DNA from 3 places in the Oerskovia sp. USHLN155 genome. Region 3 is predicted to be linked to each of the others. Evidence: riboswitches for the same ligand, from Rfam matches in the RefSeq annotation. Region 3 holds a riboswitch; each other region holds the start of a gene.
The links. A riboswitch is a leader RNA that binds a small molecule or an ion and turns the genes downstream of it on or off. The one in region 3 is predicted to bind S-adenosylmethionine.

Region 1 (9,993 bases), on a different contig from region 3:
ACAGCGAGCTCGCGAGGACGAAGCTGCGCTCCTTGCCGACCCGGCGCGCGAGCCGGTTCCAGAGCGGCATGACCAGCAGCGCGGGCGCGATGAGCGCCGCGAACAGCAGGCTCACCGCGAGTGTCGACTCGAGGACGTAGGTCGCGACGTAGTTCGCGGCCGCGAGCATGAGACCCGTCGCGAGGGCCTGGAGGAAGAACGCCGTGAGCAGGACCCGGAAGGGCTGGCTGCGGCGCAGCGTCGCGACGGCCTCCGAGACCGCGAGGCGGAACGCGCCCGCGGCCGACGTGGCCGCCTGCGGGGCCGCGGCGTGCGCACCCGGGGGGAGCGACGCCGTCGGGCCGGCGGCGCGCTCGGCGCGCGGGGCCACCCGGGACGCGACGAACATGCCGGCCCCGATGACCAGGCCTGCGACCACGCCCAGCGTGAGGTATCCCGACAGCGAGCTCGTCTCGCCACGCAGCACCGGGCCGCCCGCGCCGAACAGCAGGATCGCGAACGCGAGGGTCGCGACCCGCCAGCTGATGAGGCGCGTGCGCTCGTCGTACGTCGGCGCGATCTCCGCGGGCAGCGCGATGTACGGCACCTGGAACAGCGAGAACGCCGTGGCCGCGAGCAGGAAGGCCACGAGCACCCAGATCGAGGCCGCGGCCGTCGAGGCCCCGCCGGGGACCGCGAACGTCAGCGCGAAGAACACGGGGATCGTGCACGCGCCGATCGTCATGAAGCGCCGCCGCGAGCCCGTGCGGGCCAGGTCGCGGTCGCTGCCGTACCCGATGAACGGGTCGATCACGACGTCCCAGACCTTCGCGCCCGTGACGACCAGGCCTGCGACCGCGGCCGGCACGGCGAGCGCGTCCGTCAGGTAGTACAGGAGCATGAGGCCGGGCAGCGTGCCGAAGCCGCCCGTGCCGACCGAACCGATGGCGTATCCCGCGATCGTGCGCGGCCTGAGGCGTTCCACGCGCCACAGCCTAGACGTGACCTGGGTCACCGTGGTGGAGGTCGGGGTCCCGGGTACCGGCAGGCGGCCGGGAGGAACCCGGCGTATGTTCGCCCGCGGGCCGGGAATACCTCCCGGGGACCCGTTGCTGCACCTGGTGAACCCCTCAGGAAGGACCTTCATGGCAACCCAGGAACTCACCGGCGCCACGTTCGAGCAGACCATCAAGGACAACGACATCGTCCTGGTGGACTTCTGGGCGTCGTGGTGCGGCCCGTGCCGCCAGTTCGCCCCGGTGTTCGAGGCGTCCTCGGAGACCCACCCCGACGTCGTGCACGGCAAGATCGACACCGAGGCCGAGCAGTCGCTCGCCGCCGCCGCGAACATCACCTCGATCCCGACGCTCATGGCGTTCCGCGAGGGCGTCCTCGTCTTCTCGCAGCCGGGCGCGCTCCCCGCACCCGCTCTGGAGCAGGTCGTCGAGGCCGTCAAGGGTCTCGACATGGACGACGTCCGTGCGCAGATCGCCCAGGCCTCGGCCGCGGAGTCGAACGGGCAGGCGAACGCCTGACCCGTCGACCACCCCGCACCACCGAAGGACCCCGGCTCCGGCCGGGGTCCTTCGTCGTGCTGGGGGTGTCGCGGGCCGTCAGGCGGCGGGGCGTGCCGCGGGCTCGTGCTCGGCAACGCCTCGCACGGCCGCCGGTCGTGCGGCGGTCCGGCGGGCCGCGCGGTCGCGCGCCCGGTCCGAGGGCTCGGGGAGGCTCGCGAACCGGCGCTCGAGCGCCGTGAGCCACCGTGCCCGCCGGGCCGGGGAGACCTCGGCGACGCGGGGGTGGTTGACCCAACGGACCCGTGGCACGCCGAGCTGGCCGAAGACCCCGCGGGCCACGACGCGGTGCACGGGGGCGCCGAACCACAGGCGGTAGAGCGGCCCGGGGGTCGTCATGGTCGTCACGAGCGTGACGCCCGAGAGCCCGAGCGTCCCCTGGAGCGTCCCGACCCGGCTCTCGGTGTACGCGAAGCCGGGGACCAGGACCTTGTCGAAGAAGCCCTTGAGGCGTGCGGGCATGACCTCCCACCAGACGGGGTGGACCAGGACGAGGTGGTCGGCCGCGGCCAGGCGTCCTTGGTACTCGGCGGCCCGGGGGTCGACGGTCCGTCCTTCGCGCCACGCGCCCAGGTCTGCGCGTCGGACCACGGGGTCGAAGTCGTCGAGGTCGAGGTCGATCACGTCGACGTCGTGCCCGGCGCTCGTCGCACCGCGGATCGCCGCGGCGGCGAGCGCCCGGCTGTAGCTGCCCTCGTAGGGGTGGTCGATCACGATCAGGACGCGCACCGGAGTCTCCTTAACGTTGTTCAATCTAACAACGTTAGAGTTGCTGAACATTGTTAAGGTGTCAAGGTGAGGGCGTGCGGCCGACCCGTGGCCGCCGACGATCCGAGGAGGTCGGGCGATGGCCGAGCGGCTGGACCGGGAGCGTGTCGTGCGCGCGGCGCTCGCGCTGCTCGACGAGGTCGGTCTCGACGGGCTGACCCTGCGCAGGCTCGCCCAGGACCTCGGCGTCAAGGCGCCCGCGCTCTACTGGCACTTCGCGAGCAAGGCCGACCTGCTCCACGAGATGGCCGCCACCATGCTGCGCGACCTCGTCGACGGCGAGGCCTGGGACGAGGCGACCGTTGCCGGGTCGCCCTGGCAGGACTGCGTGCGCGACTCCGCGACGAACCTGCGCCGCATGCTGCTCGCGCACCGCGACGGCGCGCGCGTCTTCAGTGGCACCCTCGTCACGGACGAGGCGCTGCGCGACGCGGTCGAGGTCCCGCTGGGCATCCTCGCGTCCGCAGGCTTCGCGCCCGACGACGCCGCGCGCGCCTGGGGGACCGTGCTCAGCTTCGTCCTGGGTTTCGTCGTCGAGGAGCAGGCGGTCGGTGGTGCGGGCGCTGACGACGTCGACGGTGTCGGAGGTGTCGGAGGTGTCGGAGGTGTCGGTGATGCTGACGGCGCCCGCGGCTTCGACGAGCGGTTCGGGTTCGGCGCCGACGTGATCGTCGCGGGGCTCGCGGCGCGGCTGCGCTGACGTCGAGCGGCGCTTCGGCACGGCCGACGCACGGCTCGGCGGCCGCGCACTGGCGCGCCGACGCCCCGCGGGGGATCGTGGAGGGGTGCGCGGACGCGACGAGGCGTCCGCCCTGGACGGCGGAGGACGTCATGAGCGGCTCGGTAGCGCGCATCACCCAGATCAGTGCACGGTCCGACGTGAGCTTCGACGACGCGGTGAAGACCGGGATCGAGAGGGCGAGCGAGACGCTGCGCAACCTCACGGGCGCGTGGGTCAAGGAGCAGAAGGTCGAGGTCAGGGACGGGAAGATCGTCGCCTGGCAGGTGGCGCTCGAGGTCACCTTCGTCCTCGACTGACGGAGGTCCGGGCGGGCGCGTCGGCTTGACCCGTGGAGGGGAGGGCGGCTATTTGACCCTGCCTCCGAGATTCCCGTACCCTTGAACGTCGGTGCGCTCGGTGCGCACTGGTCCCGTGTGCCCATGGTCCGGTCGCACTCGCACGCCACGGTGTGTTGAGTCCTGCCAAGACGACCAGACATGGCGAGCACGCCAAGACTAGAAGAGATGAGCAACAACGTGGTGTACGCGATCGTCAAGGCCGGTGGCCGCCAGGAGAAGGTGTCCGTCGGCGATATCGTCGTCGTCGACCGTCTGTCGGCTGGTGCCGGACAGTCCGTCGAGCTTCCTGCGATCCTGCTGGTGGACGGGGAGAAGGTGACCCACGACGCTGCGGCGCTCGCGAAGGTCAAGGTCACTGCTGAGGTCGTCCGGGACGAAAAGGGCCCGAAGATCACGATCCTCAAGTACAAGAACAAGACCGGCTACCGCAAGCGCCAGGGTCACCGTCAGCAGCTGACCCGCCTCAAGGTCACCGGCATCAAGTGACTTCCTCGGTGGCTCGTGAGGGCCGCCGCAGGTGATCCCACCCCCTCTTCTTCCAGCACGAAAGCAGGTTCGACATGGCACACAAGAAGGGCGCGAGCTCCTCGCGCAACGGTCGTGACTCCAACGCCCAGCGCCTCGGCGTGAAGCGCTTCGGTGGCCAGGTCGTCAGCGCCGGCGAGATCATCGTCCGCCAGCGCGGCACCCACTTCCACCCGGGCAACAACGTCGGTCGCGGTGGCGACGACACGCTGTTCGCCCTGACCGCCGGTGCGGTCCAGTTCGGTACGCGCCGCGGGCGCAAGGTCGTCGACATCGTCTCGGCCGAGGCCTGATCCACGACGCAGCACGCTTGACAGGAGGGGCGCACCGACGCGGTGCGCCCCTCCTGGTGTTCTTCCCCCCTGCTTGAGAGGACCATTTCCATGGCCACGTTCGTCGACCGCGTCGTCCTGCACGCCTCCGGCGGTGACGGCGGCAACGGTTGCGCCTCCATCCGCCGGGAGAAGTTCAAGCCGCTCGCCGGCCCTGACGGCGGCAACGGGGGTGATGGTGGGACCGTGCGGATCGTCGTCGACTCCCAGACCACGACGCTCCTCGAGTTCCACCACTCGCCGCACCGCCACGCGACCTCCGGCACCCAGGGCATGGGCGACCACCGCGCGGGCGCCAACGGCGGGGACCTGATCCTGCGCGTGCCCGACGGCACCGTGATCAAGGACACGGACGGCAACGTCCTGGCCGACCTCGTCGGCGAGGGTGCCGAGTACGTCGCCGCCGCCGGTGGCCGGGGTGGCCTCGGCAACGCCGCGCTCGCCTCCCAGCGCCGCAAGGCGCCCGGCTTCGCGCTGCTCGGCGAGCCCGGCGAGGAGGCCGACTTCGTCCTCGAGGTCAAGTCGATCGCCGACGTCGCGCTCGTCGGTTTCCCGAGCGCCGGCAAGTCCTCGCTCGTCGCCGCGATCTCCGCGGCCCGGCCCAAGATCGCCGACTACCCGTTCACGACCCTCGTCCCCAACCTGGGCGTGGTCCAGGCGGGCGACTCGCGCTACACGGTCGCCGACGTCCCCGGCCTCATCCCCGGCGCGAGCCAGGGCAAGGGGCTCGGCCTCGAGTTCCTGCGCCACATCGAGCGCACCGCCGTGATCGTGCACGTGCTCGACTGCGCGACGCTCGAGCCCGGTCGTGACCCGATCTCCGACCTCGAGGCGCTCGAGGCCGAGCTCGACGCCTACGCGGGCGACCTCGACATCGAAGGGGCCCGGCTCCCGCTCAACGAGCGCCCGCGCCTCGTGGTGCTCAACAAGATCGACGTGCCCGAGGCCCGCGAGCTCGCCGAGCTCGTGCGCCCCGACCTCGAGGCCCGCGGCCTGCGCGTCTTCGAGATCTCGACCGCGAGCCACGAGGGCCTGCGCCCCCTGACGTTCGCGCTCGCCGAGCTCGTCGACCAGGCTCGCCGTGACGCCCCGGCTCCCGCGCCGGCGCGCACGATCCTGCGCCCCAAGGCTGTCGACGACGCGGGCTTCACCGTGACCCGCAAGGGTGGCGCCGAGACCGGCTTCTACTACGAGGTCCGCGGCTCCAAGCCCGAGCGCTGGGTCCGCCAGACCGACTTCTCGAACGACGAGGCCGTGGGCTACCTCGCGGACCGTCTCGCACGCCTCGGCGTCGAGGAGAAGCTCTTCAAGGCCGGTGCCGTCGCGGGCGACGAGGTACGCATCGGTTCGGACAAGAACGCTGTCGTGTTCGACTGGGAGCCCACGCTCATCACGGGCTCCGAGCTCCTCGGCGGCCCGCGCGGCTCCGACCTGCGGCTCGAGGACACCTCCCGCCCCACGCGCTCGGACAAGCGTCGCGAGTACACCGAGCGCATGGACGCCAAGGCCGAGGCCCGTGCCGAGCTGTGGACCGAGCGCGAGTCCGGTCACTGGACGGACCCCGACCAGGACTGACCCCGTACGGGTCGACGGGTCGTCGACATCGCACGTCCGCCCACAGGGCGGGTACGGCCCTCGGGTCGTGCCCGCCCTGCGGCGTCCCCGGGTGGTGCCGACCCTGCGGGCGGGCGAGACGAGCGCCCGGAGGGGAGCGGCGTCGTCGGGCCGGCGGGGGAGCAGGTGCCCACGCCCTCCCACCGTGAGGTGTCACACGCTGAAACGGCGCCCCGTCCGGGCGCCCGGCGCGGGATGATGAGCCCGTGAATGCGCTCTCCGCACGCTCCCAGGTCGCCACGGCCCACCGGGTCGTCGTCAAGATCGGCTCCTCCTCCCTCACCGGACCGGACGGGCACCTCAGCGTCCCTGCCCTCCACGCGCTCGTCGACGTGATCGCGGCCCGCCACGCAGCGGGCGGGCAGGTCGTGCTCGTGACGTCGGGGGCGATCGCCGCGGGGATCGGACCGCTCGGCCTGAGCGCACGACCTCGCGACCTCGCGACGGCCCAGGCCGCGGCCTCGGTGGGCCAGGGCCTCCTCGTCGCCCGCTACGCCCAGGCGTTCGCCGAGTACGGCATCCGCGTGGGCCAGGTGCTCCTCACGGCCGAGGACACCATCCGCCGCGGGCACTACCGCAACGCGCAGCGCTCGCTCGAGCGTCTGCTGGACCTGGGGATCGTGCCGGTCGTCAACGAGAACGACGCGGTCGCGACGGACGAGATCCGCTTCGGTGACAACGACCGCCTCGCTGCCCTGGTCTCGCACCTGGTCCGCGCCGACGCGATGGTCCTGCTGACCGACGTCGACGGCCTGTACGACGGGCCGCCCTCGCGCCCCGGCACCCAGCGGATCCGCGAGGTCCGGTCCGCGCTCGACCTCGAGGGCATCGAGGTCACCGGCCGCGGCAGCTCGATCGGGACGGGCGGCATGCTCACCAAGCTCGAGTCGGTGCGCATCGCGACGGGCTCGGGCATCCCGGTCGTCCTGACCAAGGCCGCGCACGCCGAGGGCGCCCTCGCGGGGCGCGAGGTCGGGACGTGGTTCGCGGTGACCGGCAAGCGCACGACGCGCCGGCGCCTGTGGCTTGCGCACGCCGCCCGCACGCGCGGGCGCCTCGAGCTCGACGAGGGAGCGGTCACCGCGGTCCTGGGCGGACGCGCGTCGCTGCTGCCCGCGGGCGTGGTCGGCGTCACGGGCGACTTCGACGCCGGCGACCCCGTCGAGCTCGTCGCGCCCGACGGGCGCGTGATCGCGCGCGGCCTCGTCGCGTTCGACTCGAGCGACATCCCGGACCTGCTCGGGCGTTCGACGCACGAGCTGCGCGACAGGCTGGGCGAGGGGTACGACCGGGAGATCGTGCACCGCGACGACCTCGTGCTCGTGGGGCGCAAGCGCAAGGCGTCCTGAGCGCGGCTCGTCGCGGCCGACGCGCCCCTCGCGCGCCCCCTGACGGGGCCCGCCGACCCCGACCCGGGTCGACGGGCCCCGTCTCGCGCTCCCGGCGTCTCAATGCGTGGGACGGCGCTCTCACCCCTTGACTCCTCGCCCCCGGGAGGCTTTCCTGTGCGGCAGGTGAAGAGCGCCAGCGCCAAGACCCGGCTCGCTGGCCAGCAACCCTTCGACGTGACGGGGTGCTCCGGGTGGTACCTGACCGCGACCCGTCGGGCGCGGTAAGCACACGGAGGAACGGGCGATGCGCGCACTCGGGACGGAACAGGAGCACGACCGCAGGGCGGTGTGCCGCCTCGGCGGAGCCAGACCCCTCGCGCCCTGTTGTCGCTGACACGTTGCTGAACCCCCGCTGCACCTGACGCACGGCCGACACCCCGCGTCCCCCCTCCGCCGTCCCCTCGACGGCTCCCCACCGCCGCTCGCCGTGAGCCCGGCGTCGATCCGACGCACCCACGGTCCGTCGGCGACCCCTCAGCGCCCCGGCACTGCCGGTCCGACGGCGCGCACGACCGAAGGAGCACCTCTCGCATGTCCCTCTCGACCTGGCCCTCGGGCCCCGGCGGCCGTACGGCCCCGTCCCGCCGCGCGCTCGCCGCGGCCTCCCTCGCCGCGACGGCGCTCCTGCTCGGGGCGTGCGGCACCGGTGGCGGCAGCACGGCGGACGGCACGTCCCCCGGTCCGACGGCGGAGCCCGTCCCGGGCGGCAACCTCACCTTCGCGGTCACGGTCGACTCGCACTGCATCGACCCGCAGCAGGTCGGGAACAACGACGCGATCGCCTCGGCCCGTCAGACCGTGGCCTCGCTCACCGCGCAGGACCCGGACACGGGGGAGATCCTGCCGTGGCTCGCCGAGAGCTGGGAGGTCGACGCGGACGCGACGAGCTTCACGTTCACGCTCCGGGAGGGGCCGACGTTCGCCGACGGCACGCCGATCGACGCGGCCGCCGTCAAGACGAACTTCGACAAGATCGTCGAGCTCGGGGCAGCGGCCTCGCTCGGCTCGGCCTACCTCGTCGGGTACGAGGGGACCACGGTCGTGGACCCCCGCACCGTGCGGGTCGACTTCTCAGCCCCCAGCGCTCAGTTCCTCCAGGCGTCCTCGACCTTCTCGCTCGGTCTGCTCTCGCCCGCGTCCGCCGCGCTCAGCGTCGAGGACCGGTGCGCCGGGAAGTTCGTGGGCTCCGGGCCGTTCGCGGTGAAGTCGTACACGTTCGACCAGGAGGTCGTGCTCGAGAAGGTCGCCGGCTACGACTGGGCCTCCGGGGCCGACGACCACACGGGTGAGGCGTACCTCGACACCGTGACCGTGAAGTTCGTGCCCGAGGCCAGCGTGCGGACCGGCAGCCTGCTCTCGGGCCAGATCGACGCGACCGCGGCCATCAGCACGGTCGACCTGCCGCAGTTCGACGGCAACGGCTTCTGGCTCGCGTACCGGGCGAACCCGGGCGTCGTCTTCAACCTCTTCCCCAACGAGTCGCGACCGCTCGCCGCCGACCCCGCAGTGCGGCAGGCGATCAGCAAGGGCATCGACCGCGAGGAGATCGCTGCGACCCTGCTGACCCCGCAGGACGAGCCCGCGACGAGCGTGCTGTCGCACTCGACCCCGCTGTGGGCCGACGTCTCGGACGACCTGGCGTACGACCCGGACGGTGCGGAAGAGCTCCTCGACGACGCCGGCTGGGTCAAGGGTGCCGACGGCGTGCGGGTCAAGGACGGACAGCGGCTGTCCACCACCGTCACGTTCTGGCAGGTGGCCGAGCCGCTCGAGCTCGTCCAGCAGCAGCTCGCGAAGATCGGTGTGGACCTCCAGCTCAAGCAGGTCACGGTCGCCGAGTCCACCGAGCTCAAGAAGTCCGGAGACTTCGACTTCGACTACTACAACCTGACGCGCTCGGACCCCGACGTGCTGCGCACGATCTTCTCGGCCAACGCGCGCAACATCAACAAGCGGGCACCCGAGGAAGTCGACGTGCTGCTCGATCGCTCGGCCGCGTCGACCGACCCGGCCGAGCGGCAGGAGCTCGTGACCCAGGCTGCGCGTCTCCTGGTGCAGGAGGGCCACGCGATCCCGGTCTACGAGCTCTCGACGACGATCGCGGCGGCCGACACGGTCCACGGCCTGGGCTTCGAGGCGTCGACCCGCCTCGACTTCTACGGCGCCTGGGTCCAGCAGGACTGAGGTAGCGGCTCGGCGGGACGCGTCGCGTGTCCCGCCGAGCCGGCGCTCCCGCGACCGATCCGTCCAACCGCGCGTCACGACCTGCACGTCACCACCCGAGAGGAGCCGACCATGGGCCGGTACATCGCCCGCCGCCTGGGGCAGGGAGGCTTCGTCCTCTGGGCGGCCTTCACGATCTCCTTCTTCCTGCTCTACGTCCTGCCGAGCGACGCGGCCTCGATCAAGGCCGCCGGAGCCGACGGCGATCTCTCGGACCCCGAGCTCGTCGCGCGCCTGCGTGCCGAGCAGGGGCTCGACCGCCCTGTCCTGGTCCAGTACGCGCACGGTCTCTGGGGCGCGCTGCACCTGGACTTCGGGCGCTCCTTCTCCTCGGGGGCGCCCGCCACGAAGCTCCTGGCCGAGGCCCTGCCCCCCACGCTGCAGCTCACGGCCCTCGCGCTGGGTCTCGCGCTCGCCGGGGGAGCGGCGCTCGCGCTCGCGAGCACCTACCCGCGTGCCCGCTGGCTCCGGCACACGCTCACGTCGCTGCCTGCCCTGGGCATCTCG
Region 2 (9,993 bases), on a different contig from region 3:
GGCAGGCAGGCGCCGACCGGCTACTGGACCTCGTAGATCCAGATCAGCGCGGACGAGAGCTCGCCCGTGTCGTCCCACTTGTAGGTGCGGGCCAGGCCCTCACCGTCGTAGTTCGTCACGAAGTCGAGCATCCCGGCACGGTCCGTGACGCCCGACGCGATGCCCGTGAGCATGATCGTCGCCAGGTCGTAGCCCTCGACCGAGTAGACGCCCGGGGCCTGACCGTTGAGCGCCTCGTACGCGGCCGCGAAGTCGTCGGGAGCCGGACCGCACGGGCAGGACAGGATCGCGCCCTTGGACGCCGCGCCCGCCTGCGTGACGAACTGCGGGTCGTTGGTACCGTCCGCGGACACGAACGGGATGTCGACGCCCGCGTCACGCAGCTGCTGCGCGAACGGCGCGGCCTCGGCGTAGTAGCCCGCGTAGAAGACGGCGTCCGCGTCGGAGCTCGAGATGAGCTGCGTCGCGGCCGCGAAGTCCTTGTCGCCGACCTTGACCTCGGCCGAGCAGGAGTCGTCGGCCGCGTCGCCGAGGCCCGCGGTGATCTCCTTCGCGAGACCCACGCCGTAGTCCGAGTTGTCCTGGACCACGCAGACCTTCTCGTACCCGAGCGTGTCCACCATGTACTTGGCGACCGCCGGGCCCTGGACCGCATCGTTCGCGAGACCGCGGAAGAACGTCTTCCAGCCGTTCTTGGTGATGTCGGGGTTGGTGGCCGACGCCGACAGCGACGGGAGGCCCGCCTGGCTGAAGACGTCGCCCGTCGCGGAGGTCTCGCCGGAGAACGCCGGGCCGAGGAGCGCGATGATGCTCGCGTCGCCGACGATCTGCGGGGCGACCTGGGTCGCCTTCTGCGGGTCGCCCTCGGTGTCGAACTCCTTGATCGTGACCTGGCAGCCTGCGTTCGCGGCGTTGAACGCGTCCACCGCGACCTTGGCGCCGTAGAGGATGTTCTGCCCGAGCGCCGCGTTGGGGCCGGTCAGAGCACCGGCCATGGCGATCGAGGTGCCCTCGGCACACTCGGCCGCGCCGTCGCCGGCCGGGTCGACGGGGTCGCCCGACGTCTCGACCGGGACCTCGGCCCCGTCGATGTCGATCTGGACGGACGGCACGATCTTGAGATCGGCCGACCCTGTCTCGCTCGACGTCTCCGTCGATCCTCCGTCGTCCCCCTGAGACTGGGTGCCGCATGCGGTGATGGCGAGGGTGGCTGCCAGCGCGAGAGCCAGTCCACCCGTCGTTCGACGTGCTGTGCGTTGCATTCCGAACCTCCGTGCGCCAGATCGCACCCGGGTGCTCAGAGACCTCGCACCCGCGGTGGATCACCTGAATATTCAGCACTGAATATCGTGCTGACGATGGCACAGGTCGGACGAGCGCGAAACCCCAGATGCACAATTGCAACCAGGGACTCACACGCGGCGAACCGGACAAGGCGCCCGTGGTCCCGGGCCCCCGGTCCGGCGACCTGAGTGCCTGGAACGTACGCGGGCGCCGTTACACGAGACTCCGTCCCTCGTTACGGCGCCGTCACGGGAACGTCTCGATCCGGCACAGGAGCGGCAGATGCCCGGCGAACCGGGTCAGGACGGGTACTGCGAGAACGCGGCCGTCGCGGGGTCGGAGCCGAGCCGGGCGTCGGAGTCGAGCGCGTCGATCGCCGCGACCTCGTCGGGCGAGAGCTCGAACCCGAACAGGTCGATGTTCGTCGCGAGCCGCTCGGGGTCCACCGACTTGGGGATCACGATCCGGTCGCTCTGGACGTGCCAGCGCAGGATCGCCTGGGCGGGCGTGACGCCGTGGGCGTCGGCGGCCGCGGCGACCGCGGGGTGGTCGAGGTCCGCTCCGCGGCCGAGCGGCGAGTACGCCTCGACCGCGATCCCGGCGGCCCGGGTCGCGGCCTGGGTCGCGCGCTGCTGGTAGGTCGGGTGGACCTCGATCTGGTTGACGGCCGGCACCACGTCGGTCTCGGCGAGCAGGCGCGCGAGGTGCTCGGGCAGGAAGTTGGAGACGCCGATCGCCCGCGCCGCGCCGTCGGCGTAGAGCTTCTCGAACGCCCGCCAGGTCTCGACGTAGAGGTCCTTGCTGGGGACGGGCCAGTGGACGAGGTAGAGGTCCACGACCTCGACGTCGAGCTCCTCCCGCGAGTCCTCGAACGCCTGCAGGGCCGACTCGTACCCCTGGTCGCCGTTGCGGAGCTTGGTCGTCACGAAGATCTCGTCGCGGCGCAGGCCGCTCGCGCGCAGCGCGGCACCCACGCCGGCCTCGTTGTAGTAGCCGGCCGCGGTGTCGATGTGCCGGTAGCCGGACTCGAGCGCCTGCTCGACGTTCTGCTGGGTCGCGTCGTCGGGCACCTTGAAGACGCCGAGCCCGACCTGCGGGACGGTGACGCCGTTGTTGAGGACGACGTCGGGAACCTGCGCGGGAGAGACCATCGTCCAGTTCTACCCCGGCGCGCACGGTGGGCACCACCCGTCCCTGCGACGGCGGACGGGCACGCGGGGGGAAGTCCCTCGGTGGCCGAGAGGTGAAGGCTGTGGAGCCCTTGCGACGACCGTGCACGAGGGTGCTGAAGACGACTGTGGCGCTGCTCTCATCCGCCGTGCCGGTCGCGACGCGCACCGGGTGCGGGTGGCACGGTGGTCTGGTGCCCCAGTCCCTTCCTCCGACCCACGACCAGACGCCGGGCGGCTCCGCTCCCGCGCGCCCGCGGAACCGTGCCGTCTGGGTCCTCGCCGTGCTCGTGCCGCTCCTGGTCGTCGCCGCAGGGGTCACGTTCTACCTGACGCGCGCCGCTGCGGACCCGTCCGGGGAGGCTTCCCCCACGGGCGCCCCGTCACCCACGCAGACCCCGGTCCCCGCCGAGCGGGTCGACCCGCCGGCGGTCCTGGACCCGGCCTCGGTCGAGAACCTCGAGATCCACCAGGAGTCGACCGCGGACGCCGGTGACGCGCGCTCGATCTCGACGGTCTCGATCCCTGGGGAGCGCTCCCTCTCGCACGCCTTCGGCCGGTTCGTCGACGCGACCGAGAAGGCGTACGACGCCGCGATCGACCCGGACGGGGTGGGCAACGAGCTCAACGTCGGGTGGGACCTGGTGCTCGCGCAGGGCGACGTGCTGGGGGTGCGTGCCACGACGTACGCCTTCACGGGCGGGGCGAACGGCGAGGTCGGCTCCCAGACGTTCTACACCGACCTCCCTCGCGCGACCACGACGTGGTCGTCGGACCTCTTCACGGCCGACGGACGCACGCAGGCCGCGCAGTGGGTCGACGCGGCGCTCGCCTCGGCCGGTCTGGGGTTCGACGAGCCGGTGCCCTCGTCGGAGGACACGTTCCGGGACGTGCGTCTCGGGCCCGACGGCGCCGCGACCCTGGTCTTCGCGCCCGGCCTGGTCTCTGCCCGCTCCGACGGAGAGCTGGCCGTGCGCATCGAGCCCGACGCGACCCGGACGGCCCTGTCCGCCGTCGGGAAGCAGATCGCGGACGTCGCGGCGAGCGGCGCCCCGTTCATGGGCATCGCACCGCCCCCCGTCGAGCCGCCGCCCGTGACCCCGCCCGTCGCGCCCGACCCGTCCGGCGCCCCCGACTGCTCGGTGCTGCGGTGCGTGGCCCTGACCTTCGACGACGGCCCGGGCAAGCACACGTCCCGACTGCTCGACACGCTCGCCGAGAAGCAGGTGAGGGCGACGTTCTTCCTCGTCGGCCGTTCCGTGAAGTCGCATCCCGACCTGGTCCGTCGCGAGGTCGCCGAGGGGCACGCGGTGGGCAACCACACCTGGTCCCACCCCGACCTCTCGAAGCTCGGCACCGACCAGATCACGGACGAGCTGACCTCGACGGCGGACGCGGTCGAGGCCGCGTCGGGCGTCCGACCGACGCTCGTTCGCCCTCCGTACGGCGCGACGAGCGACACTGTGACGAGTGTCCTCTCCCAGCGGAACGAGCCGGCGATCCTGTGGGACGTCGACACCGAGGACTGGAAGAACAAGGACACCGCCATGACGACCGAGCGGGCTCTCGCAGGCGTCCGACCTGGGGCGATCCTCCTGATGCACGACATCCACGGCTCCACCGTGGACGCCGTCCCGGGCATCGTGGACGGCCTGCGGGCCGCGGGCTACACGCTCGTGACGGTGCCCGATTTGCTCGGCCCTGGCCTGGTTGGCGGACACGCGTACTTCAATCGTTAGCATCAGGGCTAGCACAGTCGGAGTAACCCCTGTACCGTAGCCGGTGAGATTGCAGTGCCTCGCTTGTCCTTGCGCAACGGCCCCATGCCACCGCGAACCTTGTTACCCAAGAGTTGACGACGAACACCGTGATGTTCGGCTCCAGATCATGGAGCTGTTTGAAACTCTAGAAGGAGATCCCCATGGCATTGGGAACCGTGAAGTGGTTCAACGGCGAAAAGGGCTACGGCTTCATCGCACCTGAGGACGGCAGCGCCGACGTGTTCGCGCACTACTCCGCCATCCAGACGCAGGGCTTCCGCTCGCTCGAGGAGAACCAGCGCGTCGAGTTCGACGTGACGCAGGGCCCCAAGGGCCCGCAGGCGGAGAACATCCGCCCGCTCTGATCTCACTCGCCTCCGGGCGTAGCTGATCATTGAACGAGTGCCCCCGACCGTCTCGGTCGGGGGCACTCGTGCGTCCAGGACCAGGCACCCTGGTGCTCGGGCGGTGACGCCGTGGTAGAACTGAGAACGGTCCAGAGGACCAGCGAACCGCCCTCCGGCGTGCTGGTCCGGCAACCGCGCGACGCGCACGGTGCTCCCGGAGGAAGACCCGCCCCCACGACCGTGGGGGAAGAGCGAGGCCCGACGTCGTAGGGCGCCTCCTCGTGCCCCTCACCCGGGGACGGTCCCGGGTGGTTGTGCGCACGGGGGCGAGCTCCGCCGTCGGGCACGGAGAGAAGGAGCACCATGGCCGAGCGCGTCATGGAACGCCGGGCGACGGTCGTCGCCTGTCCCCCGCCCGCTGTGTGCGAACGGTTCGACACCGGGCACCTCCTGCACCCCGTCCACGAGCGCATGCTCCGCAACCGGCCCTGGGGTTGGCGCGAGGGCGTCGTGCTCGCGGTGCGGGCGCACGACGGCGGAGCCGAGGTCGTCGTCGAGTACGCGTCGGGCGAGGGGGCGTGCCGGGTGTGGCATCACACGCTGCTCGACGTCGGCCCCGGTGCCACCGTGCGGGTGCACGAGCAGTACCACGCGCTCGAGGTCGAGGGCCAGGGCCTCAACGTGCGGCTGCTCGGCGGGGTGGGCCCGACGCCGGAACCGGTGCGCTCTCCCCGCTGAGTGCGTTCCGGCCGCGACCCGCCGGGCGTCTCTCGGCCGCATCATGCACTCGGCGGAACGGGTGAGCCGGGCGCCGCGTTGGACCAGTGAGGGCGTCCGCCCTCGACGGTTCGACCAAAGGACACGCTCATGGGATTCCTCGACCGCCTCCTCGGCCGCACCCCGCAGGACGAGCGCTCACCCTACGGCTCGGCAGACCGCCCCGGCGCCCCTGCCTACGGCACCCCGCCCCCGGCCCCGACGGGCCCCGCACGCAGCGAGGACGACGTCGCGATCGACCGCTACCGCTACCTGCTGCGCACGGCTCCCCCCGAGGCCGTCGAGCAGGCGCACGCCGAGGCGTTCGAGCGGCTGACGCCGGAGCAGCGGCGCCGCGTGCTGGCCGAGCTCGGTGAGAACCTGCCGCCCGCCGAGCGCGCGACCTCCGACGACCCGCAGTCGCTCGCCCGCATGGCGACCCGCGCCGAGATGCGCAACCCCGGCACGCTCGAACGGTCGTTCGGCGGCCGGCAGGGCGGTCCGGGCGGTCCGGGCATGGGCTCGATGATCGGCTCGAGCATGCTCGGCACCATCGCGGGCGTCGTGATCGGCTCCGCGGTCGCCAACATGTTGTTCGGCCCGATGTTCGGTGACCCGACCGCGGACTTCGCCGGCGACGGCGGGACCTCGGGCGAGGGCGACCCCGGCGCGACCGAGACGGGCGGCGAGACGGACCCGGGAGCCGGCGACACGGGGGCCGGAGACACTGGTGGCGGGGACGTCACCGAGGCGGGCGGCGACTTCGGCGGCTTCGGGGACTTCGGTGGCGGCGACTTCGGCGGCTTCGGCGACTTCTGAGTCCAACGCCTGAGTGCGGAGCACTCGTCGCCGAGAGCCCCGAACGACGACGAGTACTCCGCACTCAGCGGAGCGGGGCCACGCCCGACCGACACAGCCCGATGAACGCGCCCAGCTCGGCGAGCTCCTCGGGATGGTTCGGGAGGTAGTCCGTGAGCCGGGGCGAACGGACCACGACGGCGCACCACTGGCCGCGCGAGACCGCGACGTTGACCCGGTTGCGCGAGAGCAGGAACTCCATGCCGCGCGGCACGTCCTCGCGGGCCGAGGCCGTCATCGAGACGATCGCGACGGGCGCCTCCTTGCCCTGGAACTTGTCGACCGTGCCCACCCGCACGTCGCCCAGCCCCGCGGCCTGGAGCGCGTGGCGCACGGTCCACACCTGCGCGTTGTAGGGGGCCACGACGACGAAGTCGTCCTCCGTGAGGGCGCGTGAGGCACGTGCGGCGCCGTCCGACCCACCGGGCCCTCCCGGGTACCACGTCGTCCCGAGCAGCGCCTTGACCTGCCGCACCACCTCCTGGGCCTCCTCGACCGAGGACACCGCGTTGCCCGCGTGCTCGACCTCGACGACGTGCACACCGGGCTCGACGCCCACGAGGAGCCGCTCGCCCGCAGCGGCCTCGGCGTGCAGCAGGCCCTCGTACGCGAGCTCGGACACGGCGTCGCACAGCGCGGGGTGCATGCGCCACGAGCGGGCCAGGAAGTAGCCGAACTCGGGCGGCAGCACGTCGTGGCCGCCGCCCGCACGGGTCAGCCACCCGAGCGCCGACTGGTCGACGGGCTCGGGGTGCTGCCCCTGCGAGACCTGCGGGAGCTGCTGCGGGTCGCCGAGCAGCAGGAGCCGCTGCGCGGCCCGGGAGACCGCGATGGTGTTGGCGAGCGAGAACTGCCCGGCCTCGTCGATCACGAGCAGGTCGAGCTCGCCGTCGCCGAACCGTTCGGCGTGCGCGAAGTCCCACGCGGTCCCGCCGACGACGCAGGGCCCCTCGGCGACGAAGGCCGCGGTCTGCGGGGAGTCGACGAGGCGCCAGGGCACGAGCCGCGAGCCCTCGGGCAGGGAGGCCGCCGCGACGTCGTCGGGCAGGGGTCCCCCGTCCCGCCCCACCTTCGACACGTCGCGGCCCTTGGGACCCGAGGCCTTCTTGCCCACGCGGTCCGCGGGCACGCCACCCTTGGTGATGACCCCCGCGAGGACGTTCTCCACGACGTCGTGCGACTGCGCGACGACGCCCACGCGCCACCCCTCGGCCACGAGCCGGCCGACGACCTTCGACGCGAGGTGGGTCTTGCCCGTGCCGGGCGGCCCCTGGACACCGAGGTAGGAGCCGTCGAGGTCCCGTACGGCGTCGGTCACGGCGTCGATGTACCGCTCGGGGCCGTCGCCCAGGACGGGCAGCGGAGCGCCGGACACCGTGCGCGGCGGGCGACGGCGGAGCAGGTCGAGCGCGGGGTGGTCCGGGAGGTCGAGGGGCGCAGCGACGCCGGCGGGGTTCTGCGCCTGCACGGCCGTCGCCAGCGCCCGGATCGACGCCTCCTGCTGCGGCGTCGGCAGCACCTGTCCGACCGCGAGCGCCATGGGCAGCGCCTCGTGCGGCGAGACGCCCTTGGGCACGGGCAGGCGCACGTCGAGGACGTCGACCTCGCGCCCGTTCCCGAGACGGCCCCGCTCGACGCCGTGGACGCGCACGCTGCCCGTCGACCAGCGGACCGCACCGCGGGCGGGCTCGATCCCGTCGGGTGCCGGTCCTTCGAAGAGCGCGGTGGCGCCGTCGTACCCGGCCTTGAGCTCCGAGCCGTCCGGCAGCTCGCCGTACAGGCGCAGGCGCCGCGACGGGTTGCTGCGCGGCGTGGCCCTCGCCCAGTCCTCGATCACCTCGGCGCGCTCCACCAGGAAGTACGCGCGCGGCGTCTGCCACTGGTCGACCGGCTCCTTGAGGCGCGCGAAGAACTCCTGCCAGAACGGCTTGGCCTCGCGCCAGTAGTAGCCGACGCCCGCGCCCAGGAGCGCGACGGCCTCCTCGTCGTCGGTCCGCCCGTCCCCCGAGCGACCGTCCACGCCCCCCGCCAGCGCCCGGACGTCGAGCTCGACCTGCTCGGCCTCGGCACGCTTGGCGCGCCGCGCGACCTCCGCGTCGGAGAGCTCGAGCGCGGGCGGCAGGTCGTCCTCCCAGCCGTTGCCGAGGGGTGTCGCAAGCGGGCCCGGGGCGGAGGTCGCGGGAGCGGCACGCCCCGCGAGCCCCAGGAGGAACTCGTGCAGGCGCAGGGTCGAGAGGCAGTCGTACTCGTTGTAGTCGGCGATGCCGTGCAGCAGGCGCTCGGCCTCCTCGGCGCGGCCCGCGTCGCGCGCCGCGCAGTACGTCGCGTACGCCACGACGGACGCCGCCGCGTCCGTGACGTCCCCGCCACGGAGCTGGTCGCCCATGTAGAGGGGTTCGAGCTTCTTGATGGAGTACGACGGCGCCGAGACCTTGAGCGAGTGGCGCACGGTCGAGTAGAGGTCCACGAGGACGCCCTCGCGCAGGAGGTCGTCGACCTCCTGCTCGTACACGCCGTGCCGGGCCGCGATCGAGAGCAGGTGCGTCTTCTCGTACGACGCGTAGTGGTAGACGTGCAGCCCCGGGTACTGGGCGCGGCGCTTGGCGAGGTAGTCGACGAAGTCGACGAGCGCCTGCTTCTCCTGGTCGAGGTCGTGCGCCCAGAACGCGGTGAAGGGCGGCTTCTCGCCCGGGCTGCCCGGGCGCTCGACGAGCCCGAACAGGTAGTCGATGTTCCAGACGATGCCCTCGGGCGAGGCGTCGGGCGCGGACCACAGCGGGTCGCCCTCGAAGTCGAAGAACACGTCGCCCGGGTCCGGGCGCGGCAGGTCGCGCAGCGGGGCGGGGTCGACGACGACGTAGGACAGCGTGTGCCGCTCGGGCTCGGCCGTACCTTCGGGTCCGGCTCCGTCCCCGACGCCCCCGGCCGCGGGCGTGCTCCACGTGACCGACCCGCTGGGGCCGGGCCCGACGTCGGGCACCCCTCCCCCGTCGACCGGCACGTCGACGAGCCCGGCCTGGAGCCTGGCCTGGACGCGCAGCGTCTCGAACGTGCGCGCCGCGAGCCCCTGCGGGGGCGCCGTGGCGGTCGCGAGCTGGGTCATCGTCGTGATGCCGGCCGCGCGGAGCCGGACACGCTGGGTGCTGCGCAGCCCGGCGACGCGCAGCACGTCGTCGTGCTCGGTGACCTGCTGCGCGCAGTACGCGCACGCGCCGCACTGGCGCAGGCCGGGCGCGTCCCAGGCAGCGGGCTCACCGCTCGCCCGGTGCGCGTCCAGGAGCCGCAGCAGCTCGGTGCGCCGCTCGCGGAAGACGGGCAGGACGTCCGCGAGCCGGTGGTCGGTCACGGCCCTCGTCCCGAGGATCAGGTGCAGCACCGGTGACGTCTCGACCCCGGCAGCGAGGAGCTGGTCGGCGTACGCGGCGAGCTGGAGCAGCGCGGGCACCTTGGCGCGGCGCGCGAGCTTGGCGTCGTACACGGCGTACTCCGGGCCACCGGTACCCGGGACGACCCGGGTGCCCGACGTCGTCGGGCCGGCTGCGTGGGGCCAGGCGTGGGCCGCCCGGCTGTCGGTACGGATCAGGAAGTCCGCGCGACCGTGGAAGCGTCCGTCGAAGAACGAGCCCTGGTAGACGACGTCGACGCCGTCGCGCAGGGCGTCGAGCGTCGCGGCGTGCGCGGCCTCCAGGTCCGCGCGCCGCACCGTGCGCGGCACCGGGACCTCGCGGATCGCGTCGGCCCCCACCAGGTCGACGAAGCCCGCGAGCACCTGCTGCTCGTGCACGTCACCGAGGGTCGCGGTGCGCTCGAGCATGTCGT
Region 3 (9,993 bases):
CCCCGTTGAGCGTGAAGTAGAGGCCGTCGGGGATCTCGCCGTAGAACCTGACGGTCTGCGCCTGGATGCCGTTGGCGAGCGCGATCGACAGGAACCACACGGCCATCGACTGGCTCGAGAACGCCGCGGGCGCGAGCTTGGTCGTCGCGGACAGGCCCGTCGTCTGCAGCAGCACGTCACCGAGGCCCAGCAGCAGGAGCGAGGCCAGGAGCCACCACACGGCGATCTTCCAGTCGCCGCTCTGCCCCGTCACGGCGGGCACGAGGACCAGGTAGGACAGCCCACCGAGGAGTGCGCCGATCGCGATCTTCTTGGAGGCGTGCGGCTGCCGCGGTCCGAGCCAGGTCCACAGCGCCGCGACCACGGGCGCGACGAGCACCTCGACGCCACCGAGGAACGAGCTGAACCAGGCCGCGGGGGCCTCCCACCCGAAGATCGTGCGCTCGACGTGCTGGTCGGCCAGCAGGATCAGGACGCTGTACGCCTGGAACAGCACGAAGTTGAACGCGACCGACGCGAACCACAGCACGAGGAACGGGCGCAGCCTGCCGCGCTCCTCGCCAGTCACGCGCGGGCTGCGGAACATGACGGTGAAGTAGACGATCGGCGCGGCCATCGCGACCACGGTCAGCGCGTCGACGACGCCCGCGATGCTGAGTCGCCCCACGAGCGCGAGCCCGACGGCGAGGACCACCACCCCGGCCGCGACCCCTCCCAGGATCCACAGGGTCCGGCGCATCACGGCCGGCGGCAGGGGCGCCTCGGGGCCGCGCCCGTGCCCGGGGACGTGCTTGCGGCCCACGACGTACTGGACCACTCCGGCGGTCATGCCGATCGCGGCGGCCGAGAAGCCCCAGTGCCAGCCGACGTCGGCGCCGAGCCATCCCGTGACGAGGGGGCCGAAGAACGCCCCGACGTTGATGCCCATGTAGTAGAGCGCGAACCCGGCGTCCCGGCGCTCGTCGGTGGTCGAGTAGAGCTTGCCCACGAGCGTCGACACGTTGGGCTTGAGCAGGCCCGTGCCCAGGCTGATGAGGACCAGGCCGAGCCACGTCGAGAGCTCGGCGGGAATCGCCATGGTGTAGTGCCCGCACGCGATGAGGATGCCGCCCCACAGGACCGCGCGGTACGAGCCCAGGACCCGGTCCGCGATCCACCCGCCGCCGACCGAGACCAGGTAGACCATGGTCCCGTACCCGGCCGCGATCGAGGCCGCGGGCCCGGCGGCCATGCCGAGCCCGTCGTCCGCGACCGACGCGGTGAAGAACAGGACGAGGATCGCCTGCATCCCGAGGAAGGAGAACCGCTCCCAGACCTCGAGGCCGAACAGGGTCGAGAGGCCTCGGGGGTGCCCGAAGAAGGCTCTGTCGTCGGGGTCGACCGCGGGTCCTGCCGGTCGCGCGTCCTCGGTCGTCAACAGCCCTCCAGCGCTCGGTCAGCCCGTCGCAGGTCCGCGGAGGCATCCTTCCAACCTAAGGAGGTTCGGGCGAAGAGGCCACAGGGGCGCCTCAGGTCGGCCCGTCACCTCGCCCGCCGCGCGGTGCCCAGGCGATGCAGCCGCTCCAGCAGCCCGTCGCGGACCCCCGGCCACTCGTCCGCGAGGATCGAGAAGTAGGCGGTGTCGCCGCGCGACCCGTCGGGCGCGACGCGGTGGCTGCGCAGCACCCCCTCGGGTACGGCCCCGAGGCGCCGGATCGCCGCGATGGACCGCGCGTTGCGCGCGTCGGCCCGCAGCGCGACGCGCTCGACGTCGAGCACCTCGAACGCGTGCCGCAGCAGCAGGTACTTGCACGCCGGGTTGGTCACGCCGCCCCACCAGGGTCGGTCGTAGAAGGTCGATCCGAGCTCGACGCGCCGCTGGGCGGGCGACCACTCGTAGAGCGAGGTGCTGCCGCGGACGCACGTGGCGCCGTCGGGCGCGGACCCCGGAGCCACCGGCCCGACGACGGCCCACGCCAGGCGCCCCGGCGCCGCCACCGCCTCGCGCACGTAGGCGGACATCGCTGACGTACCGCGCGGCGTAGGCGATGACATCCCCGCCCACAGGGCGTCGTCGACGAACGCGCCGAGCGCGGGCGCGTGCTGCGCGGCGAGCGGCTCGAGCCGCAGCCCGAACCCTTCCAGGACGACGTCGTTCTCCATCCGGTCATCCTGCCCGACCAGTTGTGAAGGTCTCGTGGACCGCCCGTCACCCGAGATGCGAGTCCCCGCGACCCCTGCCTACGGTCGTCGGGAAGCAGCCACCACCACCGAGGGAGGAACCCCATGGGACTGGGAGACAAGATCAAGCACGGTGCCGAAGAGGCCAAGGGCAAGGTCAAGGAAGGCGCCGGCAAGGCGACCGGCAACGAGCGCCTCGAGGCCGAGGGCCACGCTGACCAGGCGAAGGCCAACGTCAAGCAGGCCGGCGACGACGTCAAGGACGCCTTCAAGAAGGACTGACGCCCCGACGAGGACCGCCCCGGGACCCGCTTGCGGGTCCCGGGGCGGTGCTGTGGACAGGGTGGACGCGGCGAAGGTCAGAGCGCGATGACCGGGGGCAGGTCGGGGACCGCGGCGAGGTCGCCCGGGCCGGCCGCGACCACGACGTCGAAGCCCCCTCCGAGCGGGACCTCGCCGACGGGCGGCACCACGGTGAGGACCGGCGGCCCCACAGGCACCGCGGCACCGAGCGCCCCGGCATCGGGCTCCCCGGCATCGGTCAGCCCGACCGGGCCGAGCACGGGCACGATGCGCGGGCTCGCGATGCGGTCGAGCAGGCCGAGCTCGACGCCCGCCCACTCGTGCGCCAGGATCGAGAAGCACACCGAGTCGGCACGGGTCCCGTCGGGCGCCGTGCGATGACCCCGCATGACGCCCTCCTCGTAGGCGCCGAGGCGACGCATCGCGGCGAGCGAGCGCGCGTTGCGCGCGTCCACCCGGAACCCCACGCGGTGCACGTCCCACGACTCGAACGCATGTCGGAGCAGCAACCATTTCGAGACCGGGTTGACGAGGCTCCCCCACGTGGAACGGGCGTAGAAGGTCCGCCCGATCTCCACGCGCCTGTCGTCGAGCGACAGGTCACGGAAAGCGGTGCTCCCCACCACGAGACCCGAGCCCGCGTCGACGACGGCGAAGGCCGTCAGCGCGCGGGTGGCGCGGGTGTCCTCGATGAAGTTCACCATCCCGACCTCCCCCTCGGGGAGGGTCGTACTCATGCCTGCCCACATCGACGGATCGACGATCTGGGCCAGCGCACCGGCGTGCGCGACAGCCAGGGGTTCGAGGCGGAACCCGTGGCCTTCTAGGTGGACATCGTGCTGCACAGCGCATATCAGAACACACGCAGGCGTCGCCGCCAAGACCACGGAGCGGTCGTTCGTGAACGACGAGGTGACGCCCCGGTGAACGTTGCGCTCCAGGCAACGTCTTCGCAGGTCAGAGGGTACTCACGCGGGGGCTGGTCCGCAGCCCACGGCGGCCGTGATGTTGCCTGCGGCGGCCGTCGCGAACAGGCCCGAGAGCCCCGCGACCTGCAGGAGCGGACGCGGGTCGTCGCTCACGACCCAGCAGCCGTCCACGACCTCGTACCGGGCCTTGGCCCCCTCGCTCACCCAGGTGCGCAGCGCGGTGACGAGACGGTCGATCTCCTCGCCCGTGGTGCCCACCCCGATCGACGCCCGGATCGCCCCGGCCGGGAAGCCCAGCCGGGCCAGGAGCGGGTGCGCGCAGAAGCGGCCGTCGCGCACGCCGATGCCGTGCTCGGCCGACAGGTAGGCCGCGACCAGCCCCGCGTCCGAGCCGTCGACCGAGAACGTCACGACCCCCACCGGGTCGACGGCGTCGGCCCAGGCCCGCACGACGCGCACGCCGTCGATCGCCTCCAGCCCCTCGACGAGGCGGGCCCGCAGCTCGGTCTCGTGCGCGACGAGCTCGCCGGGCTCGAGGGCCGCGAGCGCGTCGCACGCCGAGGCGAGCGCGACCGCGCCGATCACGTTGGGCGACCCGGCCTCGTGCCGTGCCGGGGCGCTCTGCCACGTGGTGCCGTCGAGCGTCACGTTGCGCACCGCCCCGCCACCGGCGAGGTAGGGCGTGCCGGAGTCGAGCCAGTCGCGGCGCCCGACGAGAGCGCCCGCACCGAACGGCGCGTACGTCTTGTGCCCCGAGAACGCGACGTAGTCCACGTCGCTCGCGGCGAGCGAGACGCCCCGGTGCGGGACGAGCTGGGCGCCGTCGAGCAGGACGCGCGCGCCGGCGTCGTGCGCCGCGGCCACGACCGCGGCGAGCGGCAGCGACTCGCCCGTGACGTTCGACGCCCCCGTGACCGCGACGAGCGCGTACGGGAAGCGGGCGAGCTCGGCGCGCAGGCCCGACAGGGTCTCGGCGACCGTCGCTCCACCGACGAGGACCGTGGCCCCGCCCGTGCGCTGCCAGGGCAGGAGGTTCGCGTGGTGCTCGACGTCGAGGACGAGCACGCGCCCCGGCGAGCCGTCCGCCTGGACCGGGACGCAGCCCGCGAGGAGGTTGAGGGAGTCCGTGGTGTTGCGCGTGACGATCGTGACGTCGTCCTCGCGCGCGCCGACGAACGCGCCGATGGTCTGGCGGGCGGCCTCGTAGAGGGCCGTCGACACCTGGGAGAGGTAGCCCGCGCCGCGGTGCACGCTCGCATACAGCGGCAGGACCTCGTTGACCCGGTCGGCCACGACCTGGAGCGCCGGGGCCGAGGCCGCGACGTCGAGGTTCGCGTACGGGACGCTGCGCCCGTCGACGAGGGGGACCAGGGTGTCGCTGCCCACGACGGGCAGCACGGCACACGAGGTGGGTGCTTCGATGACTGCGTGTGCGCTCATGGCACGTCCTCCGGTGGTCGTCGGAGTTCGCCGTGCCGGCCCCTCCGCGCTTGCCCCCCTCCAGATAGAGAGGGACCTGGTCGTCACCCGGGGCACCCCACCGCGGAGGAGGGTTGCCGGCCAGCAAACCGGGGTTTTGCGCTGGCACTCATGACCTGGTGTCCAGGATGGTCGAGGCCCGCAGAGCGTGTCAACCGGTGGGCACCGCGTCTCGGATGGTGGTCAGTGCGGTCTGTCAGGCGGGCGGGCCGGCTCAGCGGGGCGACGCGTCCGCGAGTGCCTGGACACGTCGCGCGTCGGCCCGGTACATGGTCGCGTGCGCCCGGAAGTCGTCGCGTCCGGTCGCGGCCGCACGCTCGTCCGTGAACGCCGCGAGCTCGTCGAGGCGAGCGACCACGACGGTCAGGACCTCGCGACGCGAGTACGGCATCCCGTACGCGCAGACCAGGGTGTCGAGCCGCGCCAACGGGTCCAAGCGCCCGACGGCGTCGCCCCCCTCCCCCTCCGCGGCATCCGCCACGAGGGGCGCGAGCCGGTAGCCCAGGTAGGCCAGGTCCCAGATCCGGGGGCCGGGGCTCGCGGTGTCGAAGTCGATGAGCCCGACCACGACCCCGTCGCGGAAGACCAGGTTGTACGGGGCGACGTCGTTGTGGCACACGACCTCGGCGGGCTCGTGCGGTGCGGTCTGCCAGACGGGTGGCGCGGGCGCACCGCCCGCGGCGAGGAACCCGACGCTCGCGTCGTGCACGCGCCGCAGCAGCGCGCCCGCGTCACGGAGCACCGACTCGTCCCAGACCCACTCGGGCAGCGGGTAGTGCGCGACGTCACCGGTGAGGAAGGACAGCACCTCGCGGCCCTGGTCGTCGGTCCCCAGCGGCTCGGGCACCTCGGTGACGCCCTGTGCTCGCAGGTGCCGCAGGAGCGCCTGGACCGTGGGCGTCCAGGGCCCTGCGGTCCGCCGGACGGTTTCACCGCGCCGCACCACGGTCGTCGAGTTCCCTCCGGCCAGGAGCTCCTCGGCCTGGTCGGGCGCGCGGTCCGGTTCGGGGAGGTGGCTCATGGGCAGGAACCTAGCCCGACCACCCTGCGAGACACCTGTTCTTTTCCGTGGTCACGGTGGCGTACGATCCGACGCAACCATCCAGAGCGGCTGAGTGACTTGGCACGATGACGCCGCAGCAACCCCCCGGTGACGGGCGAGGGTGCTACCGCCACGACCGATGGAGGATCACCATGAGTGCCCCCGACCGCGCGACCGCTGCCCCGGTCCCCGACGCCCGGCCCGCCGACGGCTACGCCGGCGACATCACGCCCCAGCAGGCGTGGGCCCTTCTCCAGAGCGACCCGAGCGCCGTCCTCGTGGACGTCCGCACCGACGCCGAGTGGCGCTTCGTCGGGATCCCCGATCTTGCCTCGACGGGCCGTGAGCCCGTCCTGACCCAGTGGGTCGACGTCACGGGCCGCCCCAACGCGGCGTTCGTCGCGGAGCTCACCGCGGCCGGGTTGAGCCCTGAGCGTCCGGTCGTCTTCCTGTGCCGCTCGGGAGCCCGCTCGATCGGCGCGGCCAAGGCCGCGACCGCCGCGGGGCTGGGTCCCGCGTACAACGTCCTCGAGGGCTTCGAGGGAGGGCTCGACGACGCCGGTCACCGTGGCTCCGACGGCTGGCGCGCCGCGGGCCTGCCCTGGACGCAGTCGTGAGCGCCGCGACCGGGGACGGCGTGCTCCGCATCCCCGCCGGCATCCCGGGCGGCTCGGGGCGAGGCCCGCTCCCCCGCTCGGTCCGCCCCGACACGCTCGCCGTGCGCGGCGGCCACGCCCGCACGAACTTCGAGGAGACGAGCGAAGCGCTCTTCCTCACGCAGGGCTACGTGTACGGGAGCGCCGCCGAGGCCGAGGCCGCGTTCACGGGCGAGGTCGACCGCTTCATCTACTCGCGCTACGGCAACCCGACCGTGCACACGTTCGAGGAGCGGCTGCGCCTCATCGAGGGGGCCGAGGCCTGCTACGCCACGGCGTCGGGCATGTCCGCGGTCTTCACGTCCCTCGCGGCGCTGGTCGGGGCCGGGTCGCGCATCGTCGCGGCCCGCGCGCTGTTCGGCTCGTCGCTCGTGATCTTCGACGAGATCTTCGCCAAGTGGGGCGTGCGCACCGACTACGTCGACGGACACGTCCTCTCCCAGTGGGAGGAGGCGCTGTCGACCCCCGCGGACGTCGTCTTCTTCGAGACCCCGTCCAACCCCATGCAGGACGTGATCGACGTGCGCCGCGTGAGCGACCTCGCGCACGCCGCGGGTGCCGTCGTCGTGCTCGACAACGTGTTCGCGACCCCCGTGCTGCAGAAGCCGCTCGAGCTCGGCGCCGACGTCGTCGTGTACTCGGCGACCAAGCACATCGACGGGCAGGGCCGCGTGCTGGGCGGCGCGATCCTGGGCTCCGAGGAGTACGTCAAGGGCCCCGTCCAGACCTTCATCCGCAACACCGGCCCCTCGCTCAGTGCGTTCAACGCGTGGGTCCTCGTCAAGGGGCTCGAGACCCTGTCGGTGCGCGTCAAGGCGCAGAACGCCTCGGCCCTCCACGTCGCGACCGCGCTCGAGGAGCTGCCCGGCATCACGGCCGTGCGCTACCCGTTCCTCGCCTCGCACCCCCAGGTCGAGCTCGCCAAGGCCCAGCAGAGCGGCGGCGGGACGGTCGTCACGTTCAACCTCGACGTGCCCGGCGCCGACGACCCGCACACCGACCCCGAGCTCCTCAAGAAGCGCACGTTCCAGTTCCTCGACGCCCTGCGGGTCGTGGACATCTCCAACAACCTGGGTGACGCCAAGTCGCTCATCACGCACCCGGCGACCACGACGCACCGCAAGCTGGGTCCGGAGGGGCGTGCCGCCGTCGGGATCGCGGAGACGACCGTGCGCCTGTCGATCGGCCTCGAGGACCCGCTCGACCTGATCGAGGACGTCGAGCAGGCGCTCGCCGCACGCTAGGCCCTCGGCCGCGCGCTGGGTGCGGAGTACGTGTCGCCGGAGCGAGTGATCGACGACACCCGCTCCGCACCCAGCGGCTGCGCAGGAATACCCCAGCCGTATCCCGGGGTTGCACCTGGCGATGACTACCTCGCCGCGCCTCTCCGTCCTCGACCTCGTCCCCGTCCGCTCGGGACAGTCCTCCGCCCAGGCCATCGCCGCCTCCCTGGACCTCGTGCGCCTCGCCGACCGTCTCGGCTTCACGCGCTACTGGTTCGCCGAGCACCACAACATGCCCGCGGTCGCGGCGTCGGCACCGCCCGTCATGATCTCGGCGGCCGCCGCGGTGAGCGAGCGGATCCGCGTCGGGTCGGGCGGCGTGATGCTGCCCAACCACGCGCCGCTCGTCGTCGCCGAGCAGTTCGCGGTCCTGGAGGCCATGGCCCCGGGGCGGGTCGACCTGGGCATCGGGCGCGCGCCCGGCAGCGACCCGGTCGTCACCGCCCTGCTGCGCAGCAGCGGCCCGACGTCCGACGTCGACCGCTTTCCCCAGCACGTCCAGGACATCCGCTCGCTCATGAGTGCCGAGGGCGCTTCGGTCCGCCTCACGACCGGTCAGGTCTACGACGTCCACGCGACCCCGGCCGCCGAGTCGGTGCCGACCGTGTGGCTGCTCGGGTCGAGCGACTACTCCGCGCGCCTGGCGGCCGAGCTCGGCCTGCCGTACGTGTTCGCCAACCACTTCTCGGGCGCCGGCATCGACGAGATCCTCGCCCTCTACCGCGACGGCTACCGCCCGTCGGCCGAGCACCCGACGCCGGAGACGTTCCTGACGGTCAACGTGTCGGTCGCCCCGACGCTCGACGAGGCCCGCGCCCGCGCTCTGCCGCAGGCCCGCATGATGGCCCGCCTGCGCTCGGGCAAGCCGCTGGGCGCACAGGAGAGCGTCGAGGACGCCGCGTCCACGCCGCTCGACGGTCTCACGTCCCAGATGGCCGACGAGATGCTCGACCGCTGGATCGTCGACGAGCCGCAGGCCGCGGCCCGCCGCGTGCGCGAGCTCGCCACCCGGCACGGCGTCGACGAGGTCATGATCGTGCCCGTCGCAGGCTCGCGCGCGGACGAGTCCCTCGACGCGACCCCCGGCCGCACGCAGACGATCGAGCTCCTCGCGGCCGCGCTCCAGGACTGACGGCCGTCCCGTGACCCCACCCGGCGACGACCGCACCCGACGGCCCGCCCACGCGGCGTCGTCGGGCGTGCCCGTGCGGGTCACGGGCCTGGCCTCGGTGCTGCTCGCACCCAACCCCGGTCCCATGACGCTCGACGGGACCAGGTCGTACGTCCTGGCCGCACCGGGGGCCGGAACACGCGTGGTCGTCGACCCGGGGCCCGACGACGTCGCTCACCTCACCGCCCTGGCCGACGGCCCGCGCGTCGAGGTCGTGCTGATCACGCACCGTCACGCCGACCACACCGCAGGAGCGGCACGCTTCGCCGAGCTCACGGGCGCGCCGGTCCGCGCCGCGGACCCGGCGCACTGCCACCCGGCCCGTTCCCGCGAGGCGACCCCGTTGCGAGGCGGCGAGACGATCCACGCGGCCGGGCTGCGGATCGAGGTCCTCGCGACTCCCGGGCACACGGGCGACTCGACGAGCTTCCACCTCCCCGACGACGGACCGCACGGCAGCGTGCTCACGGGCGACACGGTCCTTGGTCGCGGCACCACGGTCATCGCCGAGCCCGACGGATCGCTCCGCGACTACCTCACGAGCCTCGACGCGCTCGAGTCGATCGGTGCCGCGACGGTCCTGCCTGCCCACGGCCCGCACCTGGGTGACCTGTCCGCCGTCGTGCGGACGTACCGCGAGCACAGGGCAGGCAGGCTCGCCCAGGTGCGCACGGCGCTCGGGGCCCGAGCGGGCGACCCGGTCACGGAGGCGCTCGTCGACGACGTGACCGCCTCGGTCTACGGCGACGTCGTCCCCGGTCTGCTCTCCGCAGCACGGCAGAGCGTCCGGGCACAGCTCCGGTACCTCGCCGAAGGGGCGTAGCCGCAGACACCCCGGGACGAGTCCGGCCGACGCGCCGGGCCGCGCGGCCGGTGGTTGACTGACCGCGTGACGCCCTCCGGACCCGACCTGCCCTCCGACCCCGTCCCCCGCGACCGGCTCGGGCCCGGCCCCGGGTGGCGCCTGGCG

Region 1: another riboswitch for S-adenosylmethionine. It lies ahead of WFH32_RS04215 (ABC transporter substrate-binding protein); the one in region 3 lies ahead of WFH32_RS07270 (aminotransferase class V-fold PLP-dependent enzyme).
Region 2: another riboswitch for S-adenosylmethionine. It lies ahead of WFH32_RS14510 (hypothetical protein); the one in region 3 lies ahead of WFH32_RS07270 (aminotransferase class V-fold PLP-dependent enzyme).

The regions. Positions count from the first base shown of each region.
Region 1 covers NZ_JBBCXG010000002.1:284,424-294,416, reverse strand. The annotation lists gene WFH32_RS04260 (MFS transporter) at 1-964, opposite strand, end outside; gene trxA (thioredoxin) at 1,125-1,514, shown strand; gene WFH32_RS04250 (NAD(P)H-dependent oxidoreductase) at 1,593-2,333, opposite strand; gene WFH32_RS04245 (TetR/AcrR family transcriptional regulator C-terminal domain-containing protein) at 2,401-3,021, shown strand; gene WFH32_RS04240 (dodecin family protein) at 3,153-3,359, shown strand; gene rplU (50S ribosomal protein L21) at 3,579-3,887, shown strand; gene rpmA (50S ribosomal protein L27) at 3,962-4,219, shown strand; gene obgE (GTPase ObgE) at 4,310-5,833, shown strand; gene proB (glutamate 5-kinase) at 6,079-7,221, shown strand; SAM riboswitch class IV at 7,386-7,497, shown strand; gene WFH32_RS04215 (ABC transporter substrate-binding protein) at 7,795-9,447, shown strand; gene WFH32_RS04210 (ABC transporter permease) at 9,559-9,993, shown strand, end outside.
Region 2 covers NZ_JBBCXG010000009.1:156,903-166,895, forward strand. The annotation lists gene WFH32_RS14490 (branched-chain amino acid ABC transporter substrate-binding protein) at 21-1,262, opposite strand; gene WFH32_RS14495 (aldo/keto reductase) at 1,584-2,435, opposite strand; gene WFH32_RS14500 (polysaccharide deacetylase family protein) at 2,648-4,192, shown strand; gene WFH32_RS14505 (cold-shock protein) at 4,375-4,578, shown strand; SAM riboswitch class IV at 4,707-4,818, shown strand; gene WFH32_RS14510 (hypothetical protein) at 4,924-5,298, shown strand; gene WFH32_RS14515 (hypothetical protein) at 5,428-6,135, shown strand; gene WFH32_RS14520 (TM0106 family RecB-like putative nuclease) at 6,200-9,993, opposite strand, start outside.
Region 3 covers NZ_JBBCXG010000004.1:204,851-214,843, forward strand. The annotation lists gene WFH32_RS07250 (peptide MFS transporter) at 1-1,417, opposite strand, end outside; gene WFH32_RS07255 (GNAT family N-acetyltransferase) at 1,522-2,142, opposite strand; gene WFH32_RS07260 (CsbD family protein) at 2,266-2,442, shown strand; gene WFH32_RS07265 (GNAT family N-acetyltransferase) at 2,520-3,350, opposite strand; gene WFH32_RS07270 (aminotransferase class V-fold PLP-dependent enzyme) at 3,432-4,832, opposite strand; SAM riboswitch class IV at 4,874-4,988, opposite strand; gene WFH32_RS07275 (phosphotransferase enzyme family protein) at 5,086-5,892, opposite strand; SAM riboswitch class I at 5,967-6,059, shown strand; gene WFH32_RS07280 (rhodanese-like domain-containing protein) at 6,066-6,530, shown strand; gene WFH32_RS07285 (O-succinylhomoserine sulfhydrylase) at 6,551-7,813, shown strand; gene WFH32_RS07290 (LLM class flavin-dependent oxidoreductase) at 7,935-8,984, shown strand; gene WFH32_RS07295 (MBL fold metallo-hydrolase) at 9,052-9,846, shown strand; gene WFH32_RS07300 (DUF1345 domain-containing protein) at 9,913-9,993, shown strand, end outside.